DNA from 2 places in the Streptomyces sp. NPDC088400 genome. Region 2 is predicted to be linked to the other one. Evidence: predicted binding sites of a transcription regulator. Region 2 holds the regulator's gene; the other holds the start of a gene.
The links. Region 2 encodes HspR, which represses chaperone genes until heat shock. Its sites were predicted from a motif close to TTGAGNNNNNNNNNCTCAA; they were not measured.
Positions count from the first base shown of each region.

Region 1: the regulator HspR is predicted to act here: its motif matches at 2,442-2,460, upstream of lon (endopeptidase La).

Region 1 covers NZ_JBIVMZ010000001.1:851,317-861,374, reverse strand. Annotated here, with positions in the region: gene lon (endopeptidase La) at 1-2,419, opposite strand, end outside; gene ACIQD6_RS03885 (serine hydrolase domain-containing protein) at 2,588-3,790, opposite strand; gene ACIQD6_RS03880 (spermidine synthase) at 4,288-5,025, shown strand; gene ACIQD6_RS03875 (response regulator transcription factor) at 5,130-5,867, shown strand; gene ACIQD6_RS03870 (ATP-binding protein) at 5,987-7,042, shown strand; gene ACIQD6_RS03865 (multifunctional oxoglutarate decarboxylase/oxoglutarate dehydrogenase thiamine pyrophosphate-binding subunit/dihydrolipoyllysine-residue succinyltransferase subunit) at 7,313-10,058, shown strand, end outside.
Region 2 covers NZ_JBIVMZ010000008.1:414,724-424,781, forward strand. Annotated here, with positions in the region: gene ACIQD6_RS22490 (YbjN domain-containing protein) at 115-642, opposite strand; gene ACIQD6_RS22495 (RloB family protein) at 762-1,352, opposite strand; gene ACIQD6_RS22500 (ATP/GTP-binding protein) at 1,330-2,613, opposite strand; gene clpB (ATP-dependent chaperone ClpB) at 2,786-5,416, opposite strand; gene ACIQD6_RS22510 (pyridoxamine 5'-phosphate oxidase family protein) at 5,589-6,074, shown strand; gene ACIQD6_RS22515 ((2Fe-2S)-binding protein) at 6,266-6,586, opposite strand; partial or broken gene ACIQD6_RS22520 (helix-turn-helix transcriptional regulator) at 6,958-7,959, shown strand; gene ACIQD6_RS22525 (heat shock protein transcriptional repressor HspR) at 8,249-8,719, opposite strand; gene dnaJ (molecular chaperone DnaJ) at 8,724-9,917, opposite strand; gene grpE (nucleotide exchange factor GrpE) at 9,960-10,058, opposite strand, start outside.

The DNA of each region.
Region 1 (10,058 bases), on a different contig from region 2:
CCGCCGCCGACATCCTCACCTCCGCCGGGGACAGCGCGATCTCCAGGACCTGGCGGACGTCCGTCACCGGGTGGACCTCCAGCTTCTCCAGGATCTCGGCCGGGACATCGTCCAGGTCCGCCTCGTTCCGCTTCGGGATGACGACCGTCGTGATGCCCGCGCGGTGCGCGGCCAGGAGCTTCTGCTTGAGGCCGCCGATGGGCAGGACGCGGCCGGTCAGGGAGACCTCGCCGGTCATGGCGACGTCCGTCCGGACCAGGCGGCCGCTCAGCAGCGAGGCCAGTGCCGTCGTCATCGTGATGCCCGCGCTCGGGCCGTCCTTGGGCACCGCGCCCGCCGGGAAGTGGATGTGCACGCCCCGGTCCTTCAGGTCGGCCACCGGCAGCTCCACCTCGGCGCCGCGCGAGCGGAGGAAGGAGAGCGCGATCTGCGCCGACTCCTTCATCACGTCGCCGAGTTGACCGGTCAGGGTCAGGCCGGAGCCGCCCGTCTCCGGGTCGGCCAGCGACGCCTCGACGAAGAGGACGTCTCCGCCCGCGCCCGTGACCGCGAGGCCCGTGGCCACGCCCGGGACCGCCGTGCGGCGCTCGGACGGGTCCTGGGCGGACTCGGGCACGTGGTGGGGTCGGCCGATCAGCCCTCGCAGGTGCTCGGCGCCGAGCGTGAACGGCAGGTCCCGCTCGCCCAGTTCGTGCTCGGCCGCGACCTTGCGGAGCAGCCGGGCGATGGACCGTTCCAGGTTCCGTACGCCCGCCTCGCGGGTGTACTCGCCGGCCAGCTTGCGCAGCGCGTCGTCCTCCAGGGTGACCTCGCCGGACTCCAGGCCCGCGCGCTCCAGCTGCCTGGGCAGCAGGTGGTCCCTGGCGATGACGACCTTCTCGTCCTCCGTGTAGCCGTCGAGCGTGACCAGCTCCATACGGTCGAGCAGCGCCTCCGGGATGGCCTCCCGGACGTTCGCCGTGGCGAGGAACACCACGTCGGAGAGGTCCAGTTCGACTTCCAGGTAGTGGTCGCGGAAGGTGTGGTTCTGCGCCGGGTCGAGGACTTCGAGCAGCGCCGCGGCGGGGTCGCCGCGGAAGTCGGAGCCGACCTTGTCTATCTCGTCCAGCAGGACGACCGGGTTCATCGAACCGGCCTCCTTGATCGCCCGGACGATACGGCCCGGCAGGGCGCCGACGTACGTACGCCGGTGTCCGCGGATCTCCGCCTCGTCCCGTACGCCACCGAGCGCGACGCGGACGAACTTCCGTCCCATGGAGTGCGCGACGGATTCGCCGAGCGAGGTCTTGCCGACGCCGGGCGGGCCGACCAGGGCCAGTACGGCGCCGCCGCGACGGCCGCCGACCACGCCGAGGCCGCGGTCCGCGCGGCGCTTGCGCACGGCCAGGTACTCGGTGATGCGCTCCTTCACGTCCTCCAGGCCCGCGTGCTCGGCGTCGAGGACGGAACGGGCGCCCCGGATGTCGTACTCGTCCTCGGTCCGCTCGTTCCACGGCAGTTCGAGGACGGTGTCCAGCCAGGTGCGGATCCAGGAGCCCTCCGGGCTCTGGTCGGACGAGCGCTCCAGCTTGTCGACCTCCTTGAGCGCGGCTTCCCGCACCTTCTCGGGGAGGTCGGCGGCCTCGACGCGCGTCCGGTAGTCGTCGGACTCGTCCTCGCCGTCCTCGCCGTTGATCTCGCGCAGCTCCTTGCGTACGGCGTCGAGCTGGCGCCGGAGCAGGAATTCGCGCTGCTGCTTGTCGACGCCCTCCTGGACGTCCTTGGCGATGGACTCGGCGACATCCTGCTCGGCGAGGTGTTCGCGCAGCTGGTCGGTGGCGAGCTTCAGCCGGGCCACCGGGTCGGCGGTCTCCAGCAGCTCCACCTTCTGGGCGGTGGAGAGGAACGGTGAGTAGCCGGAATTGTCGGCGAGCGCGGACACGTCGTCGATCTGCTGCACCCGGTCGACCACCTGCCAGGCGCCGCGCTTCTTGAGCCAGTCCGTGGCGAGCGCCTTGTACTCCTTGACCAGCTCGGTCACCGAGCCGGGCAGGGGGTCGGGGGTGATTTCCTCGATGGCGAGGCCCTCGATCCAGAGGGCCGCGCCGGGCCCGCTCGTACCGGCACCGACCCGCACCCGGCTCCGGCCTCGGATCAGCGCGCCGGGGTCGCCGTCGGAGAGCCGGCCGACCTGCTCGACGGTGCCCAGCACGCCGGTGCCCGCATAGGTCCCGTCGATGCGCGGCACCAGCAGCACCTGCGGCTTGCCCGCTCCCTTGCCGGTGCCACCGTCGCCGACGCGGGCAGCCGCTTGCGCGGCCTCCACGGCGGCGCGGACCTCGCTGTCGGACAGGTCCAGCGGCACCACCATCCCGGGCAGGACGACCTCGTCGTCGAGCGGCAGCACGGGAAGCGTGAGCGGTGTGGAAGTGGCAGCCATGATCTCCCCTTCGGCAGTCAAGTTGAGCTATACCGGCTCAATGCTTGTGAGTCCGAAGTTGTTCCCCCGGTCGCGTTCGCTCTGAGCGATCGCATCTCGGAGGTCCAGTACCGGTCACCTTCCACACAGGCCGGCGTTACCGGCCGGGGCCCCGCACGGGCCCGCTTCTCAGCGGGCGAACGCCGCCGCTACAACGCGCCCGGCGACCTTGTTCATCCCCCTGCCCCTGGCGTCGGTGGCATTGACCGAGTAGACGAGGGTGCGGGACAGGCCGGGGGAGGCGACGATCATGGTGTTGTAGCCGTAGAGGCCACCGGTCTTGCCCCAGCCCACGCTGAGGTCGGACAGGGTGAATCGGGTCAGGCCCGCGCTGTACGCGATGGTGTCGGGACCGCTGGGCAGGGTGATGTCCGCCGGCATCGCGAACATCTCCTTCAGCTGCGCCCCGGGCACCACCCGGCCACGGAGCAGTGCGCCCAGGAAGCGCTCCAGGTCCGCTGTAGTGGAGATGAGGTCACCCGTGGCCCAGACGTCCGTGACATTCCATTCGGTGACGTCGCGCAGCTCTTCCGTGCCGTCGGAGCGCTCGACCGCCTGGTAGCCGCGGTTGTGCGCACCGCGGATGGACGGGTCGGCCCCGGGGAAGTAGGTGTCGCGCAGGCCGAGCGGCCGCAGGATGCGCTGGGAGACCTGCTGCTCGTACGAGCCACCGGTCGCCTTCTCGATCAGCAGGCCCAGCAGCGTGTAGTTGACGCCGACGTAGTGCTGCTCGGTTCCGGGCGCGAATTCGAGGCCCTTGGCGGCCGAGGCCGCTACCAGTTGCCGCGGGGTGACGGTGTCGAAGCGGCGCTCGTACGCCTCCTCGAAGGACTGGTCGTCGGCGTGAGCCTCCTGAAGTCCGCTGGTGTGGTTGAGGAGTTGGCGGCCGGTGATGTCCGGGATGCCCGGCAACAGGCCCGGCAGGTAGTCCTGTATGTGCGCGTCGAGATCGATCCGGCGTTCGGCGGCGAGCTGGTGCACGACCGCCGCGGTGAACACCTTGGTCGTCGAACCGGCCCGGAAGCGGCCCCGTTCCAGCGCCTTGCGCCCGCTGTCGACCGCGGCGACGCCGCTGGAGCCGTGCCAGCTGCCGCCCGTGCCGCCGACGCGGACGAGGGCCGCGGTGGCGTCCGCGTCCGGCAGTCCGGCGATCGCCGCGCCCAGCGCCTCGGCGTCGGGGCTCCCGTACACATCGGCGCCCGCATCCGCGCCCGTGCCCGAAGTGGAGGCGGTGGAGGCCGAATTGGCGAAGGCAGGGGAGGCGGCGAGCGGTCCGGCCGCGAGGGCGAGCACGAGGGAGGCGGCCAGCGCGGTGCGCGTACGGACGTTCATGGTGGAGCTCCAGGGATAGGAGTCGGACTCGCGATGCGCGAGCGACTCCCATCCTGGCGATCACGCCGTACGGCCGGATCATCGGAAAGGACCATCCACACCCGGGTGATCATGAGGGTCGGCGCCACGCCAGGTAGGGGTCACTCACCAGGGTCTCCTCCTGCCTGGGGAGGATCCCGCTCCGGTCACACTCGCCTCCGTCGAACCGCGCGGACACTGGTACCGAAAAGTCGAAGCGACTCGGCCAGGCACGGCACACCTCCCCGTGACGGCGAACACCTCAAGAAGGGGGCCGGACAGCGGCACGGTCCGCCCCACCCCGGCATGTGGCCACCAGCGAGCATCACCGAGCGTGTGAAGTCAGACACATTGCTCAACCTTTACGGCTCTTCCGGCGTCCCGCCCCTCGGCCGCCACGGCCGAAACGAATTGTCCCCATCCGCCCCGTCCCGGCAGGATGTCCGCGACACCAGCCGCCCACCGAGGAGGTCCCATCCGTGCACGCGCCCGCACCCACACCCGCGCCCGTCCCCGACGCGGACACGGGACCCGTCACGCTGGACCGTCGTGACGGACCGTACGGCGAAATCGTCCTGCGGCAGCACGGCGAACGGCTGGAAATCATCGCCAACGGTTGCTTCCTGATGGACACGTCCGACGGCCGCTCGGAGCGCCTGCTGATCGACGCGGCACTGGCCGCGCTCTCCCCGGAGCGCACCACCGGACACCCCCGACACCCCGAAGGGCGCCCGTCCGTCCTCGTCGGCGGCCTGGGCGTGGGCTTCTCGCTCGCGCATGCCGCCGCCGATCCTCGCTGGGGCCGGATCGTTGTCGTAGAGCGGGAACAAGCCGTCATCGACTGGCATCACGACGGGCCGCTCGCCCGGATCTCGGGCGACGCGCTCGCCGATCCGCGCACCGCGATCCTCCGCGCCGACCTCGTGACGTATGTACGAACGGCCACGGACAGTTACGACGCGCTCTGCCTCGACATCGACAACGGACCCGGCTGGACCGTCACCGACGGCAACGGAAATCTCTACGCGCCGGACGGTCTCGCCGCCTGCCGAGAGCGACTGAAACCAGGCGGTGTCCTGGCCGTTTGGTCGGCCCAGCCATCCGCCGCATTTGGTGACGCATTGCGGCATGCCGGATTCACCGGGGTAAGGGCGGAAGAGATCCAGGTTGCCCGGGGCGTACCCGACGTGGTCCATCTCGCTGTTCGCACTGCGTAGCCGGGAGCCTCTCGCTGCCTCTACGCTGCTCCCGACACACAGATCTGCAAACTTCATGCAGATCACAGATCAAGGATCGCGGAACGCGTACCAGGGGCGGGGCTATGGAGCAGACACATACCAGCCACAACGGCGTCGCGGCCACACCCGGCGCCCAGCGCCGGGTCCTGGTCGTCGAGGATGATGCAACGATCGTCGACGCCATCGCCGCACGGCTGCGGGCCGAAGGCTTTCTCGTACAGACGGCGGTGGACGGCCCGGCGGCCGTCGACGCCGCCGAGGCGTGGCAACCGGACCTGATGGTCCTCGACATCATGCTGCCCGGCTTCGACGGCCTGGAGGTGTGCCGCCGCGTGCAGGCGGCACGTCCGGTGCCGGTGCTGATGCTGACGGCCCGGGACGACGAGACCGACATGCTGGTCGGGCTCGGGGTCGGCGCCGACGACTACATGACCAAGCCGTTCTCCATGCGGGAACTGACGGCCCGCGTGCATGTGCTGCTGCGCCGCGTGGAGCGCGCGGCGCTCGCCGCGGTGACACCGCGCAGCGGCATCCTCCGGATGGGCGAGCTGGAGGTCGACCACGCGCAGCGCCGGGTGCGGGTGCGCGGCGACGACGTCCATCTGACGCCCACGGAGTTCGACCTGCTGGTCTGCCTGGCGAACACCCCGCGCGCGGTGCTCTCCCGGGAGCAGCTGCTCGCCGAGGTGTGGGACTGGGCGGACGCCTCGGGGACCCGCACGGTCGACAGTCACATCAAGGCGCTGCGCCGGAAGATCGGCGCCGAGCGGATCCGTACGGTCCATGGCGTCGGCTACGCGCTGGAGACCCCCGCTCCATGACCGTGCCGGGGGGCGGCGACAGCCAGGAAGGACACCGCGGGTACGAGGACGACCACCGCGGATACGAGGACGACAGGGATCCCTGGTTCTTCGGGACCGGGGGCTCGGACGGGACCGGGATCCGGCCCTTCTCCGTCAAGGCCAAGCTCGGGACCCTGGTCGTCGTCTCCGTCTTCATCACCACCGGCCTGCTGATGGTGGCCGTGCGTACGGAGACCGAGCTGCGTTTCATCACCGTCTTCTCGGTGATCGCCACCCTGCTGATCACCCAGTTCGTCGCCCACGGTCTGACCGCCCCGCTCGACGAGATGAACACCGTCGCCAAGGGCATCTCGCACGGCGACTACACGCGCCGGGTGAGCGGCGCGGACCGCAGGGACGAGCTGGGTGACCTGGCCTCCACGATCAATCGCATGGCCGACGATCTGGAGGCCGTGGACCGGCACCGCAAGGAGCTGGTGGCGAATGTCTCGCACGAGCTGCGGACGCCCATCGCGGCGCTGCGCGCCGTCCTGGAGAACGTCGTGGACGGGGTGTCCGCCGCCGACCCCGAGATGATGCTGACGGCCCTGAGACAGACCGAGCGGCTCGGCCGGCTCACGGAGACGCTGCTCGATCTGTCCCGGCTCGACAACGGCGTCGTACCGCTCAAGGCGCGGCGCTTCGAGGTGTGGCCGTATCTGTCCGGTGTGCTCAAGGAGGCCAATCTGGCGTCCTCGCAGCGCGGCCCGGTCTCCGGCTCCGGCAACCACACCCGTACGGACGTCCATCTGCACCTGGACGTCTCTCCGCCCGAGCTGACCGCGCACGCGGACGCCGAGCGGCTGCATCAGGTCGTGGCGAATCTCATCGACAACGCGGTCAAGCACAGCCCGCCGCACGGCCGGGTCACCGTCCGCGCGCGGTGCGGCAGTCACCCCGAGTCGCTGCTGCTGGAGATCCAGGACGAGGGCCCCGGCATCCCCGAGCAGGAGCGGCACCGCGTCTTCGAGCGGTTCAACCGGGGTACGGCGCCCTCCCCGCACGGTCCGGGCAGCGACGGCGGTACGGGACTGGGCCTGGCGATCGCGCGCTGGGCGGTTGACCTGCACGGCGGGCGGATCGGTGTGGCCGAATCAACACACGGCTGCTTGATCCGGGTCAGCCTTCCGGGAGTCCCGCACGCGCACGGTTGACGTACAGTTCGAACCGTAAGCGCACGATCTCCGGGTACGGAGTCGGGGAGGGCGGGGCAACAGGCCGCGGACCGGGGCGCTGCCGGCGCTTTGTGGGTGCCCGGCACGGCGGAACCCGGCTATTTTCCCGCCATTTCATACGCTGAAACCCGCCGTCAGATGTGACGTGCATGACGAAGGCATGCCCGGCCTGCACCTCTCGGCCTCGTAGGCGTAGCCTTGATTCCCGCTGTCCATCACCTTGTGAAGCGGAAGAGGGCGGTTCACGCCGTGTCGTCTCAGTCCCCCAGTAACGCGAGCATCTCGACCGACGAAGACGGGCAGGGGAAGAACCCTGCCGCTGCCTTCGGTGCCAATGAATGGCTCGTCGACGAGATCTACCAGCAGTACCTCCAGGATCCGAATTCGGTCGACCGTGCCTGGTGGGACTTCTTCGCCGACTACAAGCCGGGCACGCCCGGCACGGCGGACAAGCCCGCAGGGCCCGCAGCCGCGGGGGCTGCGGTGCCCGCGAGTCCGGCCGCACCCGCCGCGCCGGCCCCGGCCGCGCAGGCGAAGCCCGCGGCTCAGGCTCCGGCCACCGGTCAGGCGGCGGCTCCGGCCGCACCCGCCAAGCCCGCGGCCGCCGCTCCGGCGCCCGCGCAGCCGGCCGCTCCGGCCAAGCCCGCCGCGGCTCCCGCCGCTGCCAAGGCCAAGCCCGCCGCGAACGGTGGCGAGGCCCCCGCGGGCCCGGAGTATGTGACGCTGCGCGGCCCGTCGGCCGCCGTCGCGAAGAACATGCACGCCTCGCTGGAGCTGCCCACGGCCACGTCCGTGCGCGCGGTCCCGGTGAAGCTGCTCTTCGACAACCGCATCGTCATCAACAACCACCTGAAGCGGGCGCGGGGCGGCAAGATCTCCTTCACGCACCTCATCGGGTACGCGATGGTGCAGGCGATCAAGGCCATGCCGTCGATGAACTACTCCTTCGCGGAGAAGGACGGCAAGCCGACGCTCGTCAAGCCCGAGCACATCAACTTCGGCCTCGCCATCGACCTGGTGAAGCCCAACGGTGACCGCCAGCTGGTCGTCGCGGGCATCAAGAAGGCCGAGACGCTCAACTTCTTCGAGTTCTGGCAGGCGTACGAGGACATCGTCCGCCGCGCCCGGAACAACAAGCTGACGATGGACGACTTCACCGGCGTCACCGTCTCGCTGACCAACCCCGGCGGCCTGGGCACCGTCCACTCCGTGCCGCGTCTGATGCCCGGTCAGTCGGTCATCATGGGCGTCGGCTCGATGGACTACCCGGCCGAGTTCCAGGGCACCTCGCAGGACACCCTGAACAAGCTCGGTATCTCGAAGGTCATGACGCTGACCTCGACGTACGACCACCGGGTCATCCAGGGCGCCGCCTCCGGCGAGTTCCTGCGGATCGTGGCGAACCTGCTCCTCGGCGAGAACGACTTCTACGACGAGATCTTCAAGTCGCTGCGCATTCCGTACGAGCCGGTCCGCTGGCTCAAGGACATCGACGCCTCGCACGACGAGGACGTCACGAAGCCCGCGCGGGTCTTCGAGCTGATCCACTCCTACCGGGTCCGGGGCCATGTCATGGCCGACACCGACCCGTTGGAGTACCGCCAGCGCAAGCACCCCGACCTGGACATCACCGAGCACGGGCTCACGCTGTGGGACCTGGAGCGGGAGTTCGCGGTCGGCGGCTTCGCCGGCAAGTCGATGATGAAGCTGCGCGACATCCTGGGCGTGCTGCGTGAGTCGTACTGCCGCACCACCGGCGTCGAGTTCATGCACATCCAGGACCCGAAGCAGCGCAAGTGGCTCCAGGACCGCATCGAGCGTCCGCGCCCCAAGCCGGAGCGCGAGGAGCAGCTGCGGATCCTGCGCCGGCTCAACGCGGCCGAGGCGTTCGAGACGTTCCTGCAGACGAAGTACGTCGGCCAGAAGCGCTTCTCGCTGGAGGGCGGCGAGTCCGTCATCCCGCTGCTCGACGCGGTCATCGACGCCGCCGCCGAGTCGCGGCTGGACGAGGTCGTCATCGGCATGGCCCACCGCGGCCGGCTGAACGTCCTCGCGAACATCGTGGGCAAGTCGTACGCGCAGATCTTCCGGGAGTTCGAGGGCAACCTCGACCCGAAGTCGATGCACGGCTCCGGCGACGTGAAGTACCACCTGGGCGCCGAGGGCACCTTCACCGGTCTGGACGGCGAGCAGATCAAGGTCTCGCTGGCCGCGAACCCCTCGCACCTGGAGGCGGTCGACCCGATCCTGGAAGGCGTCGTCCGCGCCAAGCAGGACATCATCAACAAGGGCGGCACGGACTTCACGGTCCTGCCCCTCGCGCTCCACGGTGACGCGGCCTTCGCCGGCCAGGGTGTCGTCGCGGAGACGCTCAACATGTCGCAGCTGCGCGGCTACCGCACCGGCGGCACGGTCCACATCGTGATCAACAACCAGGTCGGCTTCACCGCCGCCCCGGAGTCGTCGCGTTCCTCCATGTACGCGACCGATGTGGCCCGCATGATCGAGGCGCCGATCATCCATGTGAACGGTGACGACCCGGAGGCCGTGGTCCGTGTCGCGCGGCTCGCCTTCGAGTTCCGCCAGACGTTCAACAAGGACGTCGTGATCGACCTCATCTGCTACCGCCGCCGCGGTCACAACGAGGGCGACAACCCGCAGTTCACCAACCCGCAGATGTACACGCTGATCGACAAGAAGCGCTCGGTGCGCAAGCTCTACACCGAGTCGCTCATCGGTCGCGGCGACATCACGCTGGAAGAGGCGGAGCAGGCGCTCCAGGACTTCCAGGGCCAGCTGGAGAAGGTCTTCGCGGAGGTCCGCGAGGCCACCTCGCACCCGGCTCCGGCTCATGTCCCGGACGCCCAGGCCGAGTTCCCGGTGACGGTCACGACGGCGGTCTCCCAGGAGGTCGTCAAGCGGATCGCCGAGTCGCAGGTCAGCATCCCGGACACGGTCACCGTCCACTCGCGTCTGATGCCGCAGCTCCAGCGCC
Region 2 (10,058 bases):
GGGGCCGCCCCTCAGCACGAAAAAGCCCGGCCAGGGGCCGCGATCATGGACGATCACGGCGCCTGCCGGGCTCTCACGCCGTTACGGCGCGGGGGCGTGCGGCGGAGGAACGGCTCAGGCCTCCTCGGGCTTCTCGTCCCCCGGTTCCAGGCCGAGCTGTTCCACGAGCCACTTGTCGAACTCGATCGACGCCCGCACCCAGCTGACCGTCGATGAAACGAAGTGCTCCAGGCTGACACCCATGCCGATCAGCATCTGGGCCTCGCCGATGAGACGGACGGTGGGCGGACCGTCGCCCTCCTCGTGGATGTGGCTGTAGACCTTGGGCCACAGTGTGCGGCGGTTCCAGTCGTCGATCGCGTCCAGGATCTTGGACTTGTCGGTGACAGGGTGCGGCCGGTCGTAGAACGTCCGTACCGAGAAGACCTGCTGGTCCTCCTCCCCACGGAACATGAAGTACGTGCGGAATTCCTCCCACGGCGCCGCGAGGTCACCCTCGTCGTCGACGACGTACTTCAGCTCCATCTGTTCGAGGAGCTGCTTCACCAGGTCCTGGTCAGGGACGACGGGGCCCGCCGGTTCTGCACCCTGCGGTTGGGGCTGGCCCCCGAAATTCGGAATCGAGGACGGGTCGATGCTCACCGTGTATTTCCCTTCGTACGGTTCCTGCCATCCTCTCCCATAGCAGGAGGGCCCTGGCAAGCCCGGCCCGCCCCGATCCGCCACGAGCTGACACGATCAGACGGGCCCTACCGCCGTTTTCACGGGTTCGTCATGCGGTCGGTGAGCCGCCATACACTGGTCGAGGGGTTGCGGGTATGCGCCTCCCCTGTCGGGTCCAGCTTCCGCGCCCGCTCTCCCGCCTCTCCCACACCGTCCCGGTACCTGCCGAAATCCACGCGGGTCTTGTCGTAGCCGGGCACCCACTTCTCCAGCAGCGGCTGGAGCTTCTTGTACGTGGCGACGTGGGCGCGATGATCCGCGAAGTGGAGCAGCAGCCACAGTTCGAAGCACGGATTGGAGACGGCGACCCTGATGCCGTTCCGGCGGGCCACGGCGGCGGCCTCGGCCACATCGGGGTATTCATCGACGTCGAAGACGCACCACACCTCGTCGTAGCCGCCCTTGTTCAGGTCCCGCTGACCGCGCGCGTACGCCACGAGCTGCGTCGGAGAGCACGCCTTGCCTCGTACGACGACGGAGACCGCGGGGTTACGGAGATGATCACGTAACCCCTGGAGGTACTGGCGCTCGGTCTCCTTGCTGCCGCAGACGATCAGCATCGTGCGCGAGGAGCGCCGGACCGGACCGCGCCGCCGGACCGACCCCTCACGCGGAAACGCCTTCGCCATGAGTCCCCCAGTATTTCTTGAGCATGTCCTCGAAGGCCGTCTCCGGCAGGAGCGGTACGGCGCCGTAGCTGCCCGCCAGATAGCGGCGCTCGAAGTTCTCGCCCTTGCGCGGCTTGAAGTCGCTGAGCGGATACAGCTCCGACGCGCCCGTCGCCGCGCTCTTCTCGACGAACCAGACCTGGTCCCGGCGGAGCACCTGCTCACCGAGCATCGTGCCGAGGAGCGACGCGTCGTGCGTGGTGAAGACGAGCTGGGCGCCGCGTGGGTTCAGCTCGGGGTTCTGGAAGAGTGTGAGGAGCTTCGCGGTGAGCATGGGGTGGAGGCTGACGTCGATCTCGTCCACCCACATGGCCGATCCGCCGAGGAGGCACGTGAGTGCCGTGGTCACCATGGAGAGCCAGACCTTGGTGCCCGCCGATTCGGCCTCCACCGGCAGAACGAACTCCTCGTTTCCGACCCGGTGGACGAACTCGAGCGACTGGGCCGCAGCGAGCGCGAATTCCTCCGGCAGGTCCAACCGCTGCTCGGCCAGTGCCCTCTGAATCGAGGCGACGGCCTCGCTTCTCGTCGCGCCGCTCCGCATGTCGTGCACGCCCAGATCGGCCACCGCCAGAACATCGGTTCTGAGCGGCAGCCCAATCTCTTCGAGCCTTTTGTACGTAGCGACCACCGACGCGCCAACCTCGGTCACCGCCTGCCGACTGCCGTCCCCCAGGACCCCGCCGTCCAGGGCGTGCCACACCGCCCCGAGCTGCGGATGCGCGGACTGCGCCCCTGCTGAGAGGTAGAGGCTGTTCGGCCGCATCGTCCGTTCGACGGCCATGCGCTCACCGGTGAGCGAGGCGCCGTACGTCATGGCCATGCGAGCCCGTTCGAAGAGGACGCGTTTACGGGCCTTGGGATAGGCGTACAGCCACTCCTCCACGACCTCCGCGTCCGAGACGCTGAAGCCGTACACGTACCGCACACCCTCCACCAGGAGATCGACGGCGTACGACGACGGCTCGAGCCGGCTCTCGTGGTCGAGCAGGAAAGGGCGGCGCGGTACGGGGGCGTTCGGCAGCCAGCGGGCCTGCGATTCCCGCACCGCTGACCTGAAGAATTGGAACGCGTCCACCACGGTGGACTTGCCCGAAGCGTTGGCCCCGAAGATCGCCGCCACGGTCACCGCAGGCCGGTCGTCCTCGTACACGGGGACAAGGTTCAGTTCCTGCGGCTCGCGCAGGGAACCGTGGTTGGCGGCACGGAAGCTCAGCAACATGGAATGCGCCACCCCTAAAAAGCGCCTTGTGAACAAGTGAATCGCGATATTCGGATTCAGAGTCATGCTAGTGCGTGTCCACGAACGTGGACAGGCCCGCCACCCGAGCGGGTGACGGGCCTGTCGTCGATCCGGAGAGCCCCGAAGAGCCCCGAAGAGCCCCGGAGACCTCCTACAGCGACTTGTCCAGCGAAGGCGCCGCCCCCGCCGCGCCCGCCGCCCCCGCCGCGCCCACGATGAGTCCGTCCCCGACCCGGTCCACCCGGACCGTGTCGCCGTCCGTGACCTCGCCCGCGAGGATCTCCTTCGCCAGCTGGTCGCCGATCGCGGTCTGCACCAGGCGGCGCAGCGGCCGGGCGCCGTAGGCCGGGTCGTTGCCCTCGTCGGCCAGCCACTCCAGGGCCGCCGGGGTGACCTCCAGGGTCAGCCGGCGTTCGGCGAGGCGGGTGGCCAGGCGGGCGATCTGGAGTTCCGCGATGTGGGCCAGTTCGTCCCTGGTCAGGGCGGTGAAGACCACCAGGTCGTCCAGGCGGTTGAGGAACTCCGGCTTGAAGGACGCCCGTACGACCTCCAGGACCTGCTGCTTCTTCTGTTCGTCGCTGGTCAGCGGCTCGGCCAGGTACTGGCTGCCCAGGTTGGACGTCAGGACCAGGATGGTGTTGCGGAAGTCCACCGTCCGCCCCTGGCCGTCGGTGAGCCGGCCGTCGTCCAGGACCTGGAGCAGGATGTCGAAGACCTCGGGGTGGGCCTTCTCGACCTCGTCCAGGAGGACGACGGAGTACGGCCGCCTGCGGACCGCCTCGGTGAGCTGGCCGCCCTCCTCGTAGCCGACATAGCCGGGCGGGGCGCCGACGAGCCTCGCGACCGAGTGCTTCTCGCCGTACTCGCTCATGTCGATGCGGATCATGGCCCGCTCGTCGTCGAAGAGGAAGTCCGCGAGGGCCTTGGCCAGCTCCGTCTTGCCGACGCCCGTCGGGCCGAGGAAGAGGAAGGAGCCGGTGGGGCGGTCGGGGTCGGCGATGCCCGCGCGGCTGCGGCGTACCGCGTCGGACACGGCCCGTACCGCCTCGCCCTGGCCGATCAGCCGCTTGCCCAGCTCCTGCTCCATGCGCAGCAGCTTCTGGGTCTCGCCCTCCAGCAGCCGCCCGGCCGGGATGCCGGTCCAGGAGCCGACCACGTCGGCGATGTCGTCCGGGCCGACCTCCTCCTTGACCATCGTGTCCTTGGCGGCCTCCTCCTCGGCCGCCGCGGCCTCCTCCAGCTCTCGCTCCAGGCCGGGGATCTCCCCGTACAGCAGCTTGGAGGCGGTGTCGAAGTCGCCGTCGCGCTGGGCCCGCTCGGCCTGGCCGCGCAGGTCGTCCAGGCGTTCCTTCAGCTCACCGACGCGGTTGAGGCCCTGCTTCTCCTTCTCCCAGCGGGCGTTGAGCCCGCGCAGCTCCTCCTCGCGGTCGGCGAGGTCGCGGCGCAGTTTCTCCAGCCGCTGCTTGGAGGCGGGGTCGGACTCGTTCTTCAGCGCGAGCTCCTCCATACGGAGGCGGTCGACCGAGCGCTGGAGTTCGTCGATCTCGACCGGCGAGGAGTCGATCTCCATACGGAGGCGGGACGCCGCCTCGTCGACCAGGTCGATGGCCTTGTCGGGGAGGAAGCGAGAGGTGATGTAACGGTCGGAGAGCGCGGCGGCGGCCACCAGGGCCGCGTCCGCGATCTGCACCTTGTGGTGGGCCTCGTACCGGCCCTTGAGCCCGCGCAGGATCGCGATCGTGTCCTCGACGGTCGGCTCGGCGACCAGCACCTGCTGGAAGCGCCGCTCCAGCGCCGCGTCCTTCTCGATCCGCTCGCGGTACTCGTCCAGCGTGGTCGCGCCGACCATCCGCAGCTCGCCGCGGGCCAGCATCGGCTTGAGCATGTTGCCGGCGTCCATGGCGGAGTCGCCGCCGGCGCCCGCGCCCACGACGGTGTGCAGCTCGTCGATGAAGGTGATGATCTGTCCGTCGCTCTCCTTGATCTCGGAGAGGACGGTCTTGAGGCGTTCCTCGAACTCACCGCGGTACTTGGCGCCCGCGACCATCGCGCCGAGGTCCAGCGACACCAGCCGCTTGTTCTTGAGCGACTCCGGCACATCGCCCTTGACGATGCGCTGCGCGAGGCCCTCGACGACGGCGGTCTTGCCGACACCGGGCTCACCGATCAGCACCGGGTTGTTCTTCGTACGGCGCGACAGCACCTGCACCACGCGACGGATCTCCTGGTCCCGGCCGATGACCGGGTCGAGCTTGCCCTCGCGGGCCGCGGCGGTGAAATCGGTGCCGAACTTCTCCAGGGCCTTGTACTGACCCTCCGGGTCGGGTGTGGTCACCCGGCGCCCTCCCCTTGACTTCTCGAACGCGTCCAGCAGCCTCTTGGCGCCGGCCCCCCGCTGGTCCAGCACCTCGCCCGCCTGGCCGCCCTCGGCCGCGATGCCGATGAGCAGATGCTCGGTGGAAAGGTAGTCGTCCCCCAGCTCCTTGGCCCGCCGGGCCGCGTCGGCGATGACGGCGAGCAGCTCACGGTCGGCCTGCGGGGGCGCGACGGTGGAACCGGTCACGCTGGGCTCGGCGGCCAGCAGCCGCTCCGCGCCCGACCGTACCCCGGCCTGGTCCGCCTCGACGGCCGCCAGCAGGTCGGTGACGTTCTCGTTGTCCTGGCCTTCGAGCAACGCGAGCAGCAGGTGCGCGGGGGTCAGATCGGGATGTCCGGCCGCCACCGCCCTGCTGGTGGCGGCGTTGATCGCGTCCCGGCTCTTGTTGGTCAGCTCTGCGTCCACGTGCCCTCTCCTCCTCGTTCCACGCCTCGTACCACGCCTCGTACCGTGCGCGTACTCGCCCGTAGTCGCCCCACATCTGCCACAGACAACATACGTAAAGTTGAGCCTATTCCACTCAACCTGAAAGCGGGAGTCCGGGGCCCGCGAATCCGGCGCGTTCTACGCTTCCGGCATGACCAATGGAGTACGTAGCCCCAGCCCCGATTTTCTCGCGTTCTGGCGGGAGAACCACCTGTGCACGCTGACCACCACGCGCCCGGACGGCAGTCCGCACGTGGTCCCGGTGGGTGTGACGTACGACCCGGTGGCCGGGGTGGCGCGCGTCATCGCCAACAAGAACAGCCGGAAGGTGGCCAACATCCTGGCGGCGAGCGCGGGCACGGGAACCGACGCGGAGGCGGGCACAGAGGCAGGCACAGGGGCGGGCACAGAGGGAGCCACAGGATCGGACGGAGGCGGCGGCGCGCGCGTCGCGGTGTGCCAGGTCCAGCGCCGCCGCTGGTCGACGCTGGAGGGGCGCGCCACGGTCCGTACGGAGCCGGAGGTGGTGGCGGACGCGGTGAGCCGTTACGCGGAGCGGTACGAGCGCACTCCCGCGCCCAACCCGGACCGCGTCGTCATCGAGATCACGGTGAACCGGACACTGGGCCGCCTCTGACGGCCCACGGCCGTGGCGGGCCCACGGCCCCGTACCGGGAGCCGCAGCGGGCGCACGGCCCGTACGGGGGCCGCGGCGGGCGCACGGCCCCCGTACGCGGACAGCACAACGGCGCCATCGTGTTTCAGGTCCACGATGGCGCCGTTGTGTGGGGGAAGCGCCCAAGCGATTTACAACGACGGGGGAATCGCTCAGGCACTGCGGGGGGTGGCGATGGTGGTATTTGATCCGACCAGCTGGTGGTCGCGCTGGTCGAGGTTGACGAAGATCATGTCGTATCGGATCGTGCACCGTACCGGCTGCGGGGCCCCCCGCGGCCTGCGGAGGCAGCGGTAGGCACGGACGTCGTCGTCCTCCTCGCGCACGACGACGATCGGCTCTCCGAACAGAGTGACCATCAACGAATCACCACGGTGAGGAATAGCCGTGACGATGTCGATGAAATGCCACCCGGACCGGTAGGCCGTGGCCATCTCGCGCCGGAAGACCCGATCGTCCGGCGGCACGGTCATGCGCCGGCGCCGGCCGGCGAGGTGTGCCAGCCGATGTCCTTTGGGGCGTTCTTCGGGGACACGATCCAGCCAATGTCACCCGGCGTCCCACCCTGAGCGTCGGATCCACGGGCCGAATCGCTCCAGCCGATGTCACCGCCCGTACCCTCAGCGGCAGATGCGACAGGCTTGGTGCTCCAGCCGATGTCCCCCCCGACAACCAGCGCACCATAGGCCAGAGCCGCAGAGAAAGCAGTGGCAACCACCGCGCGAAGCATTCTCTTGTACATAGTCGGCTTCGTCCTCACTTGATGGATTCCTCTCCCCCGCCATCTAGACGATGTCTCACCCGGACACGTCAACACCACCAGGACGAGGCATCATGTTCCTGCATGTTCAGGACCCTGGGGGGTGGAGCTTTGCCCGCAAACAACTCAAAACCGACACATCCCCATGCCGTCACTGATCTGTGTGATGACGGCAGACGGCTTTACGCCAGCGCGTTGCGCTCCGGACGCCTCGCCCGAAGCGAAGCCGCCGCTGCTCCCTGCCTGATGGAATTCCCTCTCCTGCATCCCGATCCCGACGATCCGGACTGGCTTCGCCCTGTTCCACCATCCGCGGCCCTCGCCCAGCGGCTCCACCCCATCGAGCGCGAGATCCAGCAGCGCCGTCACTTCGCCGTCGAACTGACCGACTCTTTCGAGCCGTTCATGACCATCAGCGCTCAGGACCCGCCCACCACCCACGCCATCACCGTGCTGGAAGGCGTCAGCCGGATCAACGCGGCGCTCGACCTCTCCACCGCCGAGTGCCGGACCGAAGTGCTCACCGTGCAGCCCGGCGGCGGACGCAGCGCGCATGTGCTCGCCCAGTCGCTGGAGCGCGGCCGGTCCGTGGTGGACCGCGGTGTCAGTCTCCGCACGCTCTATCAGCACACCGTCCGGCACAGCCAGGGCACACTCGCCTACGCGGAGCGGCTCGCCGAGGGCAAGGTCGAGATCCGGACGCTGGAAGAACTCATCGAGCGGCTGATCATCTTCGACCGCACCGTCGCGTACATACCCGCCCGTTCCGACCGCCAGGTCGCCCTGGAACTGCGCCATCCGGGTCTGGTCGACTATCTGGCCCAGGTCTTCGAGCAGCTCTGGCGCCGGGCCACCCCCCTCACCCAGCATGTCCTGTACGAGCCCACCCCCGACGGCATCACCGGCGTCCAGCGCTCCATCGCACGCCTTCTCGTCGAGGGGTACGTGGACGAGGCCATCGCCCGCCGCCTGGGGATGAACGTACGGACCTGCCGCGCGCACATCGCCAAACTCGCCGCCACCCTCGGCAGCGGCAGCCGTGCCCAACTCGGCTACCTCATCGCGCGGTCGGGCATCCTGGAGCAGGGGCAGGGGGGCACCGAAGGGACCACGGCCATCGGTGCGTCGGGAACAGTGGGGACGGCCGGAGGCGCCGGGACGGTCGGGGGCGCGGGGCCGGCGGGCAGAGCACCCGGAGAGTACGAGAAGGACCCCCACCCGGCGGGTCCGCCGGGCGGGGGTCCTTCGCAGACGGTGCCGGGCCGCTGAACACACTCCTCGGCGATGCCCGGCCTCAACAGGACCCCGTCAGGCCCTCAACACACTTACGTCGCCGACCGCTTCGGCCGCTCAGTCCGCCGACCACTCCGGCCGCTCAGTCCGCCGACCGCTTCGGCCGCCACACCACCAACGCGCTCGTCTGCTGCACATCCTGATACGGCACCAGGTCCCGGCGGTACGAGGCATGCACCTGCGCCTCGCGCTGCCGCATCGCCGCCGCCGCGCCGTCGACCGCCGACGACAGCTCGGCGATCCGGGCCTGGAGCGCCGCGACCTGGTCCTCCAGCTCGATGATGCGCTTGATGCCGGCCAGGTTGATGCCCTCGTCCTGCGACAGCTGCTGCACCTGACGGAGCAGCTCGATGTCACGGGCCGAGTAGCGGCGGCCCCGGCCCGCCGTACGGTCCGGGGAGACCAGGCCGAGACGGTCGTACTGCCTGAGGGTCTGCGGGTGCAGCCCGGAGAGCTGGGCCGCCACCGAGATGACGTACACCGGCGTTTCCTCGGTCAGCTGATACGCCCTGCCGAACGATGCGGACTGCCGACGACGCCCGTCCCTGTCCATCGCGTCATGCTCCCTTCGCCGCCTGGAACAGCTCTGCCCGCGGGTCCTGGTCCGCGGTCGCCTTCCGGTAGGCCTCCAGCGCGTCACGTGCCTCCGCGCCGAGGTCCTTGGGAACGACGACCTCGACGGTGACCAGCAGGTCGCCGCGAGTGCCGTCCTTACGCACGGCGCCCTTGCCCCGGGCGCGCATCGTACGGCCGTTGGGAGTCCCCGGGGGCAGTTTCAGCGTGACCGGGGGTCCGCCGAGGGTCGGCACCTTCACCTCGCCGCCGAGCGCCGCCTCCGAGAAGGTGACGGGCACGGTGACCGTGAGGTTGTCGTCCCTGCGGCCGAAGACCGGATGGGCGTCGACGTGGACGACCACGTACAGGTCCCCGCCGGGACCGCCGCGCTCGCCCGGCGCGCCCTTGCCGCGCAGCCGGATCCGCTGGCCGTCGCTGACGCCCGCCGGGATACGGACCTGCATGGTCCGTGAGGACCTGGCGCGCCCGCTGCCCTTGCACACCTCGCAGGGGTCCTGGGCGATCAGCCCACGCCCCTTGCAGTCGACACAGGGGTCGGTGAGCGAGAAGCCACCGCCGGTGCCGCGCGACACCTGGCCGGTGCCCACACAGGTCGGGCAGACCCGCGGGGTGCCGTTCTTGTCGCCCGTACCGGAACAGGCCTTGCAGGGTGCCTGGCTGGACATCCGCAGCGGGACCGTGGCCCCGTCGACGGCCTCGGTGAAGCTGAGCGTCACCTCGGACTCGATGTCCTGACCACGGCGCGGCTGCGTGCGGGTCCCCGGGCCACCCCGGTTGAAGAGCCCGCCGAAGACGTCCCCGAGTCCGCCACCGAAGCCGCCGGCGCCCGCGGGGCCCGTCTGCGGACCGCCCGGGCCGCCGCCGAAGAGGTCGCCCAGGTCGAAGTTGAACGAGCCGTTGCCGCCGGCGGCGCCGGGTCCCGGACGGAACCCGCCGTTGCCGAACAGCGCGCGGGCGTCGTCGTACTCCTTGCGCCGCTTGGGGTCACCGAGGATGTCGTTCGCCTCGGAGACCTCCTTGAAGCGCTCCTCGGCCTTGGCGTCACCCGTGTTGGCGTCCGGGTGGAACTCGCGGGCGAGCTTCCGGTACGCCTTCTTGATCTCGGCCTCGGTGGCGTCCTTGGGGACGCCGAGAACCTTGTAGTAGTCCTTCTCCACGAAGTCCTTGGTGCTCATTCCCGACGTCCCTCCTCTCCGCCTTCATTGCCTGTCACCGCGTCAGCCCCCGTCCGGGCCACCGCTCTCCTCGTCGCCTGCCTGCTCCTCCGCGGACTTGGGCTGGGCCCCTGGCTGGGGCTCGGCCACCGCGACGCGGGC